Regions from separate parts of the Microbacterium terrae genome, predicted to be linked through region 1. Evidence: predicted binding sites of a transcription regulator. Region 1 holds the regulator's gene; the other holds the start of a gene.
The links. Region 1 encodes LexA, which represses DNA repair genes until DNA is damaged. Its sites were predicted from a motif close to TCGAACANNTGTTCGA; they were not measured.

Region 1 (6,826 bases):
GAAGGTGTGGCGCACGAGCGACCCGGTGAAGTGGCCGCCGATGAGGTGGTGCTCGAACCCGGCCGGCTCGCCCTCATGCACGAGGTAAGGCCGCCCGCTGATGTCGACGACGGCCTGCGCGAGCGCTTCGTCGAGCGGCACCAGCGCGTCGCCGTACCGCGAGATGCCGGCCTTGTCGCCGAGGGCCTCGCGGATCGCCTGGCCGAGCACGATCGAGATGTCCTCGACGGTGTGGTGCGCATCGATGTCGGTGTCACCTGACGCGCGCACCGTGAGGTCGGTGAGCGAGTGCTTGGCGAACGCGGTGAGCATGTGGTCGAAGAAGGGCACCGTGCTGTCGATGCGACTGCGCCCGGTGCCGTCGAGGTCGAGCTCGAGCTCGACGGTGGACTCGCTCGTCGCGCGCCGGAGCGACGCGGTGCGGGGTGCGGCGGTCATGCCTGCGAGTCTATCGACGCGAGTGCCTCGAGGAACGCCGTCGACTCCGCCTCGGTGCCGGCCGTCACACGCAGGTGGTGCGGGATGCCGACATCGCGGATGAGCACTCCTCGGTCGTACAACGCGCGCCAGGTCGCCGCGGGATCGTCGACGTCGCCGAAGAGCACGAAGTTGGTCCAGGAGTCGTGCGGCGTGTACCCCAGCGCTTCGAGCGTCGCCGAGATGCGGTCACGCTGCTGCACGATGTCGTCGACCATGCGCAGCATCGTCGGAGCGTGCCGCAGCGCCGCAGAGGCCGCCGCCTGCGTGAGTGCGCTCAGGTGGTAGGGCAGGCGCACGAGGCGGAGTGCGTCGATCACGGCAGGGTCGGCGGCGAGGTAGCCCACGCGCGCCCCCGCGAACGCGAACGCCTTGCTCATGGTGCGCGACACGACAAGCCGCTCGCGCCCCGCAAGCAGGGTGAGCGCCGAGCGCTCCTCACGGGGCGCGAACTCGAAGTACGCCTCGTCGACGACCACGACACCGTCGGTTGCGTCGTACACGGCCTCGATCACGTCGAGGCCGAGCGGGGTGCCGGTCGGATTGTTCGGCGCGCAGAGGAACACCACATCGGGCGCCGCGTCGGCGACCTGCTCGGCAGCGCTCTGCGCCGACACCGTGTAGTCGGCGGCCCGGTGACCGGCGATCCAGTCCGCCCCGGTGGCGCGCGCCAGCAGCGGATACATCGAGTACGTCGGCGCGAAGCCGAAGGCCGTGCGTCCGGGGCCGGCGAAAGCCTGCAGCACGTGCTGGAGCACCTCGTTCGAGCCGTTCGCGGCCCACACCTGCTCACGGGTCAGCCCGTGGCCCAGATAGTCGGCGAACCCCTCGCGGAGTTCGGTGAACTCGCGGTCGGGGTACCGGTTCACCTCACGGAGGGCCCGCGCGATCGAGTCGACGATGTCGTCGGCCACCTCCTGCGGAACGGGGTGGGTGTTCTCGTTGACGTTGAGGGCGATCGGGAGCGGCACCTGCGGCGCGCCGTACGGCGTCATACCGCGCAGATCGTCACGAATCGGCAGGTCTTCCAGGCGGGCGGTCACCTCACCCATCGTAGAGCGAGCGGTCGCATGCGGCTCGTCGCCGAGGACGCCGTGCAGACGTCACTTCTCGGCGCTGGGCGCGTACTCGAGCGGGAGGGCGACCTGGTCGCCGACGAGAAGAGTCGCCCCGTCAAGGGCGTTCAGACGCACGATCGCGTCGACGACATCGCGGGGGTCGGCCTGAGGCGCGACCTCTTCGGCGATCGACCAGAGCGTGTCGCCCACGCCGACGGTCACCGTGGTGAACGTGCCCGCGACGGCTCCCGCGTCGCGGGTGGCGATCGCGGCGCCGCCGCTGATCACCGCGGCGCTGAGGGCGATGACCGCCGGCAGCGCGGCGAGGAGTGCGAGCACGCGGCGTCCGCGCAGCGTGAGGCGCAGCCGCGTGCGCGGGCTGCGCAGGGTCGGCGCCGTGGTGCGGAACGTGGGTGCGGTGACGGCGATCGCGGTCATGGCTCCTCCTCTGGTGGTGAGAGGTTCGCATCGGCCGCTCGGCCGGGAGTGGCCGATGCGAACTTCTCTTCCGAATGTATCTTCGAGTCTGTAGGGTGTCAAGCATCGAAACCGAGGTCGGTTGATCGAACACGACACGCGGAGCGGGTCCGCGATGCCGGCATCCGAATCGGATACGGTTTCGACACGAGAACCACACCACGGACCTCCGACATTCGAATACCGGTGCAGCCGGCCGAGGTCCGGTCCATCCGACAGGAGCGGCACATGAGCGACACCGGCGGGCGTGAGAAGCCGCAGACGCGGCGGCGCAAGAGCCTCAGCGACAAGCAGCTGGCGATCCTCGAGGTCATCCAGCGCTCGATCGCGCGGCACGGCTACCCGCCGAGCATGCGCGAGATCGGCGACGCAGTGGGCCTCAAGTCGCTCTCGAGCGTCACCCATCAGCTCAACCAGCTCGAGCTGAGCGGCTACCTGCGGCGCGACGCCGGCAAGACCCGTGCGATGGAGGTGCTCATCGACCTCCCGGGCGCCTCGGTCGAGAATCCGGCCGACACCGCCCCCGCCGTCGGCGACGCCGCGCTGGTGCCCCTCGTCGGCCGCATCGCCGCCGGCGTGCCCATCACGGCCGACCAGCACGTCGAAGAGGTGTTCCCCCTCCCCCGTCAGCTCGTCGGCAAGGGCGACCTGTTCATGCTCAAGGTGTCGGGCGAGTCGATGATCGACGCCGCGATCTGCGACGGCGACTGGGTCGTGGTCCGCTCGCAGCCCACCGCGGAGAACGGCGACATCGTCGCCGCCATGCTCGACGGCGAAGCCACCGTCAAGACGTTCCGCCAGCGCGACGGCCACACCTGGCTGCTCCCCCGCAACTCGGCTTTCGAGCCGATCCTGGGCGACGATGCGACCGTTCTCGGCAAGGTCGTCGCGATCCTGCGCGCCGTCTGACCGCGGGGCCGGTGCACGGAGCGCCCGATGTGCGCCACAATGGCGCCATGACGGATGCCGCCGCCCCTACGCAGCCCCTCGCCGACAATGCCGCCCTCGCGGCCCGCATCCGCGAACTCGAGGCTGAGAACGCCCGACTCACCGCGGGCGAGGCGTCTCCCACGGCGCCCCAGCGCGCCAAGGCCGCCGGCAGCCGCTGGCGGGCGTTCCTCTCCGCGCTGTGCATCGTCATCGCGACGATCCTCGTGCCCGTGTCGATCGTCACGGCGTGGGCCCGGCTCGAACTCGTCGACGAGACGCGCTTCGTCGAGACGTTCGCGCCCCTCGCCGACGACCCGCACGTGCAGGCGCTCGTCGCCGATCAGGTGACGACCGCGATCGACGAGTCGATCGACCTCGAGGGCGTCACCGACGACCTGTTCGACGGGCTGCAGGGGCTCGACCTCCCGCCGCGCGCCCTCGACGCGCTCGAGCTGCTCCGCGCGCCCGCGGCACAGGGACTGCAGGGGCTCGTCGACACGACTGTGACCAGGCTCGTCGAGTCCGACGCCTTCGCCGATGTGTGGGAGACGACGCTGCGTGCCAGCCACCGCGCCCTCGAGGCCGTGGCCGCCGGCGGAACGGCGAACGGGGCCGTCGTCATCGGCGACGGCGGCGAACTCGGCATCCAGCTCGCCCCCATCATCGAAGAGGTCAAGGAGCGGCTCATCGACCGCGGCATCGGCTTCGCTTCATCGATCCCGGTCATCGAGAAGACCATCGTCGTCGCGCAGAGCGACGCGCTCGCCATCGTCGGCACCGTCTACAACCTCGCCGTCGCCGCCGGCTGGTGGATGCCCGTCATCGCCCTGGTGCTCTTCCTCGCGGGCATCCTCATCGCGCGTCGCCGGTCGACGGCGCTCCTGGGCACCGGCGTGGGCATCACGGTCGGGGCGGGCGTGCTGTCGATCGCCCTGGCGATCGCGGGATCGGTGCTCGCTCTCAGCGCCCCGAACCTCGGCGTCTCGTCGGCCGCCCTCGCCTCGATCTACCAGCAGGTCACGGGCGACATGCGCGACACGGCGACCGTCTTCATCGTGCTCGGCCTGCTGCTCATCGTCATCGGCTGGCTCTCCGGCCGCTGGCGCGGCGCTCGCGCCACGCGCGACGGGGTCGCGTCTGTCAACTCGGGCCTGCGCGGCTCGGTACGCGGCCACGGCCTCGACACCGGCGGCTTCGGCGCGTGGATGTATGCGCAGCGCGTGCTCGTGCGCGTCGTGCTCGCCGTGCTCGCGGTGCTCTGGCTGATCCTGCTGCGGCCGCTGTCGCTCGCCGACGTGTTCCTCGTCGTGATCGTGTGGCTGGTCGTCTGGTGGCTGACGGAGCTCGTGCAGGTGCGCCCCGACGAGGCCGTGACGATCGTCGAGGACGCCGACGTCGCCGCCGCGGAGCCCGTAGACGCGACGGTCATCGTCACGACGCCGGGCGACGACACGGCGGGCGACACGCTGCCGCTGCCCGATGACCTTCTCGAGCCGACCGCGGCCCAGCACGCGGCTGCGGCTCCCGCTGACACGGAGTCCGGCGCCGCAGAGACGGCGGATGCCGAGGCCCCTGAGTCCCCGGCATCCGGTACAGCGAAGGGGCGCGCCCCGAAGGGCGGCGCGACGGGCTAGGCGCAGGTCGTCTCGCGCTCCGCGCGCGCGGCTGCGACGAGGGTGCTCGGCGACGGGACGATCGCGCCACAGCCGCGGGTCCTTCAGCCCGCCGTGCCGCGCGGGAAGGGAACGGCGGTGAGGGTCACCCTGTGCGCTCCTGTTCGAGGCTGAGGATGCCCGCCTCGCGGAGCACCGCGAGGACCGTGTCGTGGTTGTTGAAGGCGTAGAGGTGCACCCCGGGGGCGCCGCCGTCGACGACGGCTCGGGCGAGCGCCGCCGCGTGCGCGATGCCGATCTCGCGCTGACCGTGCGCGGTCGGCTCCACCTCGAGGGCGATCGCGAGATCGCTGGGCAGCTTCTCGCCGCTGAGTTCGAGGGTGCGGCGCAGCCGCGCAGGCGAGGTGATCGGCATGATGCCGGGGAGGATCGGGATGGTCACCCCGGCCGCACGGCACTTCGCGACGAAGCTCAGGTAGTCGTCGGCGTGGAAGAACAGCTGGGTGATCGCGAGCGTCGCCCCGGCCGCCTGCTTGGCGAGCAGCGCGTCGATGTGATCGCGCGGATGCCGCGACCGCGGGTGGCCGTTCGGGAACGCCGCGACGGCGATGTCGGCCTTGCGTCGGCCTTCCACCCGCGCGGCGCCGGGGACGCCCGGGATGTCGCGCTCGATGTACGGCGACCGCTCGGCCTGCACGCGGTCGATCAGCTGGGCGAGCTGCGCGGCGCTCTCGAGGTCGCCGAGGAAGACCTCGTCTTCGCTGACGCCTTCCGGCGGGTCGCCGCGCAGCGCGAGGAAGCTCGTGATGCCGGCGTCGAGGAACTCGCGGATGAGCGCGTTCGCCTGGGCGTAGGTGCTGCCGACGCAGGTGAGGTGCGCGAGCGGCACCGTACCGGTGGTGTCGAGGATGTGGCGCAGCAGCTCGAGAGAGCGGCCCCCGGTCGATCCGCCGGCCCCGTACGTCACGGAGATGAAGCGCGGACCCGACGCCGCCAGGTGGCGGATGGTCTCGTGCAGCGCGGGGATCCGCTCGGCGGTGCGCGGCGGGTACACCTCGAACGAGAACGGCACCGGTGGTGCGCTGAGGTCGATCGGCATGTCGTGCTCCGGGTCAGGGCGGGTCCGAGCCGGACGGCCGCGGACTGTCCGCCGCGCCGATCGGCGGGGGCGGAAGAATCGCGGGCGGGTGTCGGGCTCGGCTGCCGCTCCTGCCCGGACCGCGGATGACTCTCACGATCGGGCGACGATGCCTCCACGGTAGCGGAGCCTGCTGGGCGCGGGACACGTGTGACGGTGTGTTTCGCGGTCGGCGTCGCCGCCTCGCGCCACGCGTATCGCCGGCAGCCGGGGTCAGCCCCGCGAGTCCGGCGTTCCGGCGGATGCCGCGGACCGTCGCCGACGCGTAGCGTGGAAGCATGTCCCGGGCACTTCCCTATGGTTCCTGGCCGTCGCCGCTGTCCGCAGCCGCCGTCGCCGCCGCCGCTCCGCGCATCGAAGGCGCCCGCTTCGTCGGCGACGAGATCTGGTGGGGCGAGACCGTGCCCGGCGAGGGCGGCCGCACAGCTGTGCGGCGACGACGCTCCGACGGCTCGGTCGCCGATGTGCTCCCCGACCCGTGGAATGCCCGCTCGCGCGTGCACGAGTACGGGGGCGGCGCGTGGACGGCCACCGACGACGGCGTGCTCCTGTTCGTCGAGAAGGCGGATCAGCGCGTGTGGGCGCTGCGCCCAGGAGAGGAGCCGCGCGCACTGACCCCCGCCGATGGGATGTCGCGGTTCGGCGGGCTGGTCTTCGCGGAGGGGCTGCTCGTCGCCGTCCGCGAGCGGCACGACGGCTCGCCGGTTCCCCCGCGCGACATCGTGACGATCGCGCTGGACGGCTCGCTCGTGGTGACAGACCTCGTGGGTGATTCCGACTTCCTCGCCCAGCCCGCCCTCTCGCCGGGCGCGACGCACCTCGCGTGGGTCGCCTGGAACCACCCCGCGATGCCGTGGGATCGCGCCGAGGTGCGAGTGGGGCGCCTCGCCGAGAACACGGTCGCGGAATGGACCACCGTGGCCGGGGGCACCACCGCAGGACTCCAGCCGGAGTGGCTCGGGCCCGACGATCTCGCCTATCTCGACGACCCGACGGGGCGCTGGAACCTGCGGCGCGTGCACCTGTCGGCGTCGCTGGATCACTCCCCCGTCGTCGAGGCCGACGCCGACACCGGCGGCCCGCTGTGGTCTCTGGGCGTGAGATGGTACGCCCCGCTCGACGACGGTCGCTTC
Region 2 (6,826 bases), 1.1 Mb from region 1:
GGTGAGGGCGCGCTGCTCCACATCGGGCACGGGCAGCACCGAGATGTGCGACAGCGACACCGGCTCGTCGGCATCCGTCCGCTCACCGGCATCCGACGCGGTCGGGGCACCCGCCGTCGCTGCGGTGATCGCCGCCGTCGCTCCCACTAACGACGCCGCGACCACGAGCAGACCCGCCGCGAAGGCGGCACGCCGGAGCCGCGCCGGACGCACGTGCGAGCCCGTCCCCCGGTGGCGGCGCAGGGGCAGCGGCGCCGCGGCATGCCTGAGCGCACGTCGGGAGGCTGGAAATTCGTGCGGTGGGGGCGCCGTCACCCTTCCATTGTGACCACGCCCGGCGCGACGCGCGACCACGACCCGCGCACAGCCGCCTCAGATGTCGGTCGTCATCGTGCGCGCGAGCACCGCCCCCACGAGTCCGAGCCCCGCGGCGAGCACCATCATGACCGCGACCGGCCACCAGTGCCCCACGCCGACGGCGAGCGCGGCCGCGGCGAGCGGCGCGAGTCCGCCGCCGACGATCGCACCCGCTTCGCGCCCGAGCGTGATCCCCGAGTAGCGCACCGGCGCATCGAACAGCGCGGCGAACCACGCCGGCTGCACGCTGTCTGCCGCGGCATTGGCCACGCCGATCGCGAGCGCGACGACACCGACGACCAGCGCCGTGACCCCGCCCTCGAGCACCGCGAACAGCGGCACCGCCAGCACCCCGAGCGCGACGAGCCCACCCGCGACGAGCGGGAACGGCCCGATGCGGTCACCGAGGCGACCCCACAGCGGGCACAGCACGGCAGCCAGACCGGCGCCCACGAGCAGGGCGGTCAGCGTCACACTGCGGTCGAGCCCGAGGGTGTTCACCGCGTACCCGAGGCAGAACACCGAGACGATGTAGAACGCGGTGTTCTGGCCGACGCGCATCAGGAAGACCGCCACGACACTGCGCGGCCGGCGCAGCGCGTCGACCACCGGCCGGCGCGCGAGGCGGTCGGCGGCACGCGCCGCCACGAACTCGGGCGTCTCGGCAACGCCACGGCGCAGCAGCAGCGCGATCGCGAGCAGCGCAAGGCTCGCGAGGAACGGGATGCGCCAGCCCCACGACAGCAGAGCCGCTTCATCCAGTGTGAGGGTCAGCACCACGAAGGCGAGGTTCCCGAGGATGAGCCCGACGTACACCGCGCTCTGCACGAACGCCCCGCGCGCTCCGCGCGACCGTGCGCCCTCGACCGCGAGGAGCGCCGCGCCACCCCACTCCCCGCCGGTGGCCGCCCCCTGCGCGAGACGCAGCAGCACGAGCAGCGCGGGCGCGAGCGCCCCGGCCTGCGCGTAGGTGGGAAGCACGCCGATGCCCGCCGTCGCGACTCCCATCACGACGACGGTCGCGATCAGCGCCGTGCGTCGCCCCGCGCGGTCGCCGAGCCAGGCCGCCGCGATGCCGCCGAGCGGCCGCGCGACGAAGCCGGTCGCGAAGACCGCGAGCGAGAGCAGCACCGCCACACCCGGGGCGCTCTCGGGGAAGAACAGGGTGGGGAAGACGAGCGCCGCCGCGGTGCCGTAGAGGAAGAAGTCGTACCACTCGAGCACGGTGCCGGCGGATGCCGCGACCACGGCGCGACGCGAGGCTCGAGCGGTCTCGGGGCCTGCGGCAGCGGGCGGGGAGACCGCCGCGGATGCGACATCGGTGACGGATGCCGAGCCAGTGGCTGATGCCGGGTCTGTGGCCGATACCGGGCCTGTGACGGTCACGCGGGCACCGCCTCGACCGGTGCGGTGGTGGCAGCGGGTTCGGCCGCGGGAGCGGCATCCGTCCGCTCCTCGTCTCGGTCGCCGGCACTCGTGAGCCCGAGCGGCACGTCGAAGAACGCGAGTTCGAGCTCGGCCGACCGACGGAACGCGGCGAGCATCCGCGCGCGCGCCTCGGGCGTCGCCGCTGCCGCCAGACCCGTGGCGATGTCGATCGCCTGCCGCGTCGCATCGGCGAAGGCGGGGTCGGCGTACGTGATGAGCCACGACGCGTACGGGTGGTCTGCGTCCTGCGGGCGCGAGCCGAAGTGTCCGTCGGCCAGACGCACGCCGAGGTCGGTGTACAGCCAGTAGCAGGGCAGCACCGCCGCCGTGAGGGTGGCGTAGTCGCCGCGCGCGGCGGTCGCGAGCAGGTGGTCGAGGTAGGCGGTGGTGGTGGCATCCGCCCGTGCAGGCACGCCGTCGTGCCCACCCAGGCGCTCCCGGTGCAGCTCGAGCTCGCCGATGATGCACCCGTGCGCGGACTGCGCCCAGAACGCCTGCGCGGCCGAGTCGGGCGCCAGCCGCGCAGCCTCGGCGAGAACACGCGCGTAGTCGCGCAGATAGAGCGCGTCCTGCGCGATGTAGCTGAGGAAGGGCTCGCGCCCGAGCGTGCCGTCGGCGAGCGCGCGGATGAACGGCAGGTCGTCGATGCCGGCGCGCACATCGGCGATCTCATTCCACCAGTCGGCCTCGACCTCGGCAGCGGTCGGCGCGGTCTGCACCCCGCCACGTGCCCAGAGCCCGGAGAAGTGATGCACCGGGCCGTGTCCGCCGCCGACCTCCAGCTCGTCGCCGTGGCGCAGCGACTCGCGCAGCCACTGCCGAGCCTCGTCGATCGCGGGCGCCCAGTCGCCGCACGACACCCGCAGCGTGGCGACGGCCGACGAGAGCGAGCATCCGGTGCCGTGCGTCGAGGTGGTCGCGATGCGCGACCCCGCGAACATCCACGCCTCACCCGATGCCGCGTCCACCAGCGCGTCGGGCGCGTCGTCGCCGGCGAGATGACCGCCCTTCGCGAGCACCCGCACACCGTGCCGCGCCGATACCGCCTCGGCCTGCGCGAGCACCTCGTCCCACGTCTCGGCGGGAGCGCCGCCGGCGAGCACCGCGAGTTCGGCCACGTTCGGGGTCACGAGGTCGGCGAGCGGCAGCAGCTGCATCATCGCCTCCTCGGCATCGGCGTCGAGCAGGCGATGACCGCTGGTCGACACCATCACCGGATCGAGCACCACGACCGGCGGCCGGGTGCGGTCGAGCCACGCCCCGACGGCGCGGATCACGTCGGCGTTCGCGAGCATCCCGAGCTTCACCGCATCTATCGCGATGTCTTCGGCGATCGCGTCGAGCTGGTCCGTGAGGAACTCCACCGGCGGCACGTGCACCGCGCTGACACCGCGGGTGTTCTGCGCTGTGAGCGCCGTGATCACCGCCATGCCGTAGCCGCCGACGGCGGAGATCGATTTGAGGTCGGCCTGGATTCCGGCGCCGCCGGACGGATCGCTCCCGGCGATGCTGAGCACGCGGGGGATCCGCGGTCTCGCCGGAGAGTGGGAAGGGTCGATGGACAGGCGATCGCGCATTGCGACATCCCTTCGCTAGTTCGAACTAGATCAGGTTCGACGGGTGTGTTCTCAGCCACCCGTCGCAATCGCGACTACGCGGGCGGCACCCCGTGTCACTGCCGACGAGCCTAGCGCCTGACGGCACGAGCGCTCGATGTTCTATTCAGAAGGCACCGCTCTTGACATTGTTTAGAACATCTGTTCGTATGTTCACATGCGTTGGCAGGGTCAAGAGCTGGGAGTAACGGATGCCGCCGCCCTGCCCGGCCTCGAACATCTCAGCGGCCTGGTGCGCTCGGTGACGACCCCCGAGTTCGCCGGCGTCACCTTTCACGAGGTGCTCGCGCGCACCGCGCTGAACCATGTTCCGGGCGCCTCGGCAATGCCCTTCGACTGGACGGTGAACCCGTACCGCGGATGCAGTCATGCATGCGTATACTGCTATGCCCGCGGGACGCACGAGTACCTCGAGCTCGATGCCGGGCGCGACTTCGACACCCAGGTGATCGTCAAGGTGAACGTGGCCGAGGTACTGCAGAAGGAGCTGCGCAAGGGCACGTGGATGCACGAGCCCGTGATGCTCGGAACCAACACCGATCCCTATCAGCGTGCGGAAGGCAGGTACCGCCTGATGCCCGGGATCATCGACGTGCTGGCCGAGAGCGGCACGCCGTTCTCCATCCTCACGAAGGGCACGCTGCTGCGCCGCGATCTTCCGCAGCTCGCCCGCGCCGCCGAGCGCGTCGACGTGTCGCTGGCGATGTCGATCGCGATCTTCGACGACGCCCTGCAGCACGCCGTCGAACCCGGCACGCCGTCCGCAACGGCGCGACTCGAGACGGTGCGCGCTGCGACCGAGGCGGGCTTCGCCGTGACGGTCTTCCTCATGCCGATCCTCCCCCACCTCACCGACTCGATCGCGATGATCGACCACGCTCTCACCCGCATCCGCGAGGCGGGCGCGGTGCGCGTCGTGTACGGCGCCCTCCACCTGCGCCCGGGGGCCAAACAGTGGTTCCTGCAGTGGCTCGAACAGCACCACCCCGAGCTGGTGTCGTCGTACCGCGGCCTGTACCCCGGAGCCTCTGCGACGGCACCCAAGGGCTATCGCACCTGGCTCGCGAAACGCGTGCGCCCGCTGCTGCGCGTGCACGGGCTCGACGGTCGCGCGGAAGACGACCATCCGCGCGGCACGCCCGTCGCCGGGCTCGCGGCGCGGGCCGACGCGCGCGCCGCGGGAATCGTGACGACGTCACGCGGACGAGCGACAGCGATGCGCGTGCCCGCCACCCCACCGGCCGCAGCCCCGCCGCGACTGTTCTGAGGCGCGCCAGGCCCGGCCGACAGGCCGTGACGGGTCAGCCCAACAGCGTCGGGTGGGTCAGCCGCCACCAGTCGGTCGGCTCATCGAGCGTGCCCGCGATCTCGATGGGCACCGAGACGCTGTTCGGACCGGATGTCCAGGTGACGGTGCCGACGACCGCCCCGTCATCCCACGACGTCGGGGTCGTCGTCTCGAGCTCCACGGTGATCGGCGTGTCCGACCAGACGAAGATCGAGGCGCCCTCCCCGAGTACTACGTCGACCGAGTCGCCCCACGGAACGGTGAACTCCCCGACCGTCGTGCCCCCGGTGCCGACGGAGACCATCCGGAACCCCGACTGGACGCTCTCGATCAGCGCGGTCACGCTGGCGTTGACGGCATCCTTCGACGATCCTCCGAGCACCACTCCGACCATCGACAGCGGTTCGGCCGCGCCGACGTCGATCGTCGCCGTGTAGAGCAGGTTCGACCCGCTCTCGCCGAGGTTGCCGGTCTTGAGGCCCGTGACACCCGCCGTGCCGAGAAGGGTGTTGGTGGTCGCGATGCGGCCGGCGCCGGGCACCGACATCTCCGACGTCGCAGCGATCTCGGCGATCACCGGGTTCGCGGCCGCGAGCCTGCCCAGCACGACGAGGTCGGTCGGGGTGCTGGTGTTCCGGGCGTCGACGCCGGTCGCATCCACGATCGCCGTGTCGCCGAGGCCGTTCTCGTCGAGCCATCGCCGCGCTGCTTCTGTGTACGCCCACTGCGACCCGAAGGCCCACTCGGCGATCGCCTCGGCGTAGTTGCTGGCAGACGGGATCAGCATCGTCGCGAGCGCATCGCGCAGCGACATCGAACTGCCGATCGGCATCGGGGCGATCGTCACGTCCATGACGTAGTACTTGTCGTACAGCTTGTGGTCGGCGCGGTCGAAGAAGAGCGTCGGCCCCGGGTCGTCGCCGGAGAGCGGATGCGCGTCGAGCACCACGAGAGCGGTGACGATCTTCGCGATGCTCGCGATCGGTCGCGCACCATCTGGGCCGCTCACCGCCCAGATGCCGGGCTCCTCAGCGCCGAGGTACTCCTCCGCGCCGGTCACCCACAGCGCGGATGCCCCGTCGGACGGAAGCGTGAGTGCGACCGGCTCCGGTTCTGGGGCACGCGGTGCCGACATCGACCCCTCGGGGTCGGGGAGCGCCGCGCTGGTCGCCCAGGCGACGTATCCGCCGCAGCCGAGCACGATCGCGAGCACGATGGCCGCCGCGATGAGCCAGCCACGTCGGCGGCGTCGCCGCGCCACCGGATCGGCAGCACCGCCGGCGTCGCCGTAGTCCTGCTCGTCGCGCATCAGCTCGCCGAGGTCGGCGAGCGCGTCGGGGCTCTCCTGGGTCGTCACTGTGCTCCGGTCACGGGTCGGTCATGTCGCGGTCTGCGGCCGCGGCGGTGTGCGCGGGTGCCGGCATCCGCAACGGAGTCGGTCCGTCGCATCCTCGCACGACGCAGCGCATCGTGGTCGGCATCATCCACAGCCCTCGCGCGCAGCAGCCGGCGCGCACCGCATCCTGACACCCGGCGGCCAGGCGCCGAGCACGCGGACGCGGACGCGGGCACCCGAAGTGCACCCGCGTCCGCGCCGCCCCCGGCTCAGCGCTGCCAGGGCCCGTTCTTGCCACCCGGCTCCTGGTTCCGCGTCCACCACTTCGCGGTGTAGGTGACGCCGCCGTGCACGACCCGGTCGCCCTTCGTGTAGATCGTGTCGGCGTACCACTCCTGCACCGTTCCGGCCGCGACACCGCAGACGGTGAGCGTGGCCCACGGGCCGTGGACGGATGCACCGGGCGCATCGCCCTTCGCGTACCACTGCGCTTCGAACACCCGCCCGTCGAGGAATGCGAGGTCTCCGGCGCGGTAGGTCACCGTGGCGTTCCACGGCGTGGAGGCGGCATCCGTCGTCGATGCGCACACCGACGCCTCGTCGCCGGCGACCGGACCGGCAGCGGCGGCGCGCAGGGCGTTCGCCGACACCGCGGACAGGTCGCCGTCGCGGTCGTTGCCGACCTCCCAGAAGTCGACGCCGCCGAGCCCCTGCGCGATGGCCCAGGCGGTCTTCTCGGCCACGGCGACCTCGTCGTCGAGCGACCAGAACTGCGAGGTCGCCGCGTCGAACGCCCACGTC

Region 2: a site for LexA is predicted at 3,535-3,550, ahead of JOD63_RS13625 (Rv2578c family radical SAM protein). Genes of this name have one in related genera too.

Annotation. Positions count from the first base shown of each region.
Region 1 covers NZ_JAFDSS010000001.1:1,843,105-1,849,930, forward strand. Annotated here, with positions in the region: gene hisB (imidazoleglycerol-phosphate dehydratase HisB) at 1-438, opposite strand, end outside; gene JOD63_RS08575 (histidinol-phosphate transaminase) at 435-1,529, opposite strand; gene JOD63_RS08580 (LysM peptidoglycan-binding domain-containing protein) at 1,581-1,973, opposite strand; gene lexA (transcriptional repressor LexA) at 2,241-2,921, shown strand; gene JOD63_RS08590 (hypothetical protein) at 2,969-4,576, shown strand; gene JOD63_RS08595 (methylenetetrahydrofolate reductase) at 4,701-5,654, opposite strand; gene JOD63_RS08600 (alpha/beta hydrolase family protein) at 5,972-6,826, shown strand, end outside.
Region 2 covers NZ_JAFDSS010000001.1:2,975,470-2,982,295, forward strand. Annotated here, with positions in the region: gene JOD63_RS18275 (M15 family metallopeptidase) at 1-213, opposite strand, end outside; gene JOD63_RS13615 (MFS transporter) at 373-1,743, opposite strand; gene JOD63_RS13620 (bifunctional hydroxymethylpyrimidine kinase/phosphomethylpyrimidine kinase) at 1,740-3,362, opposite strand; TPP riboswitch at 3,353-3,465, opposite strand; gene JOD63_RS13625 (Rv2578c family radical SAM protein) at 3,559-4,668, shown strand; gene JOD63_RS13630 (D-alanyl-D-alanine carboxypeptidase family protein) at 4,703-6,046, opposite strand; gene JOD63_RS13635 (hypothetical protein) at 6,070-6,216, shown strand; gene JOD63_RS13640 (glycosyl hydrolase family 18 protein) at 6,295-6,826, opposite strand, start outside.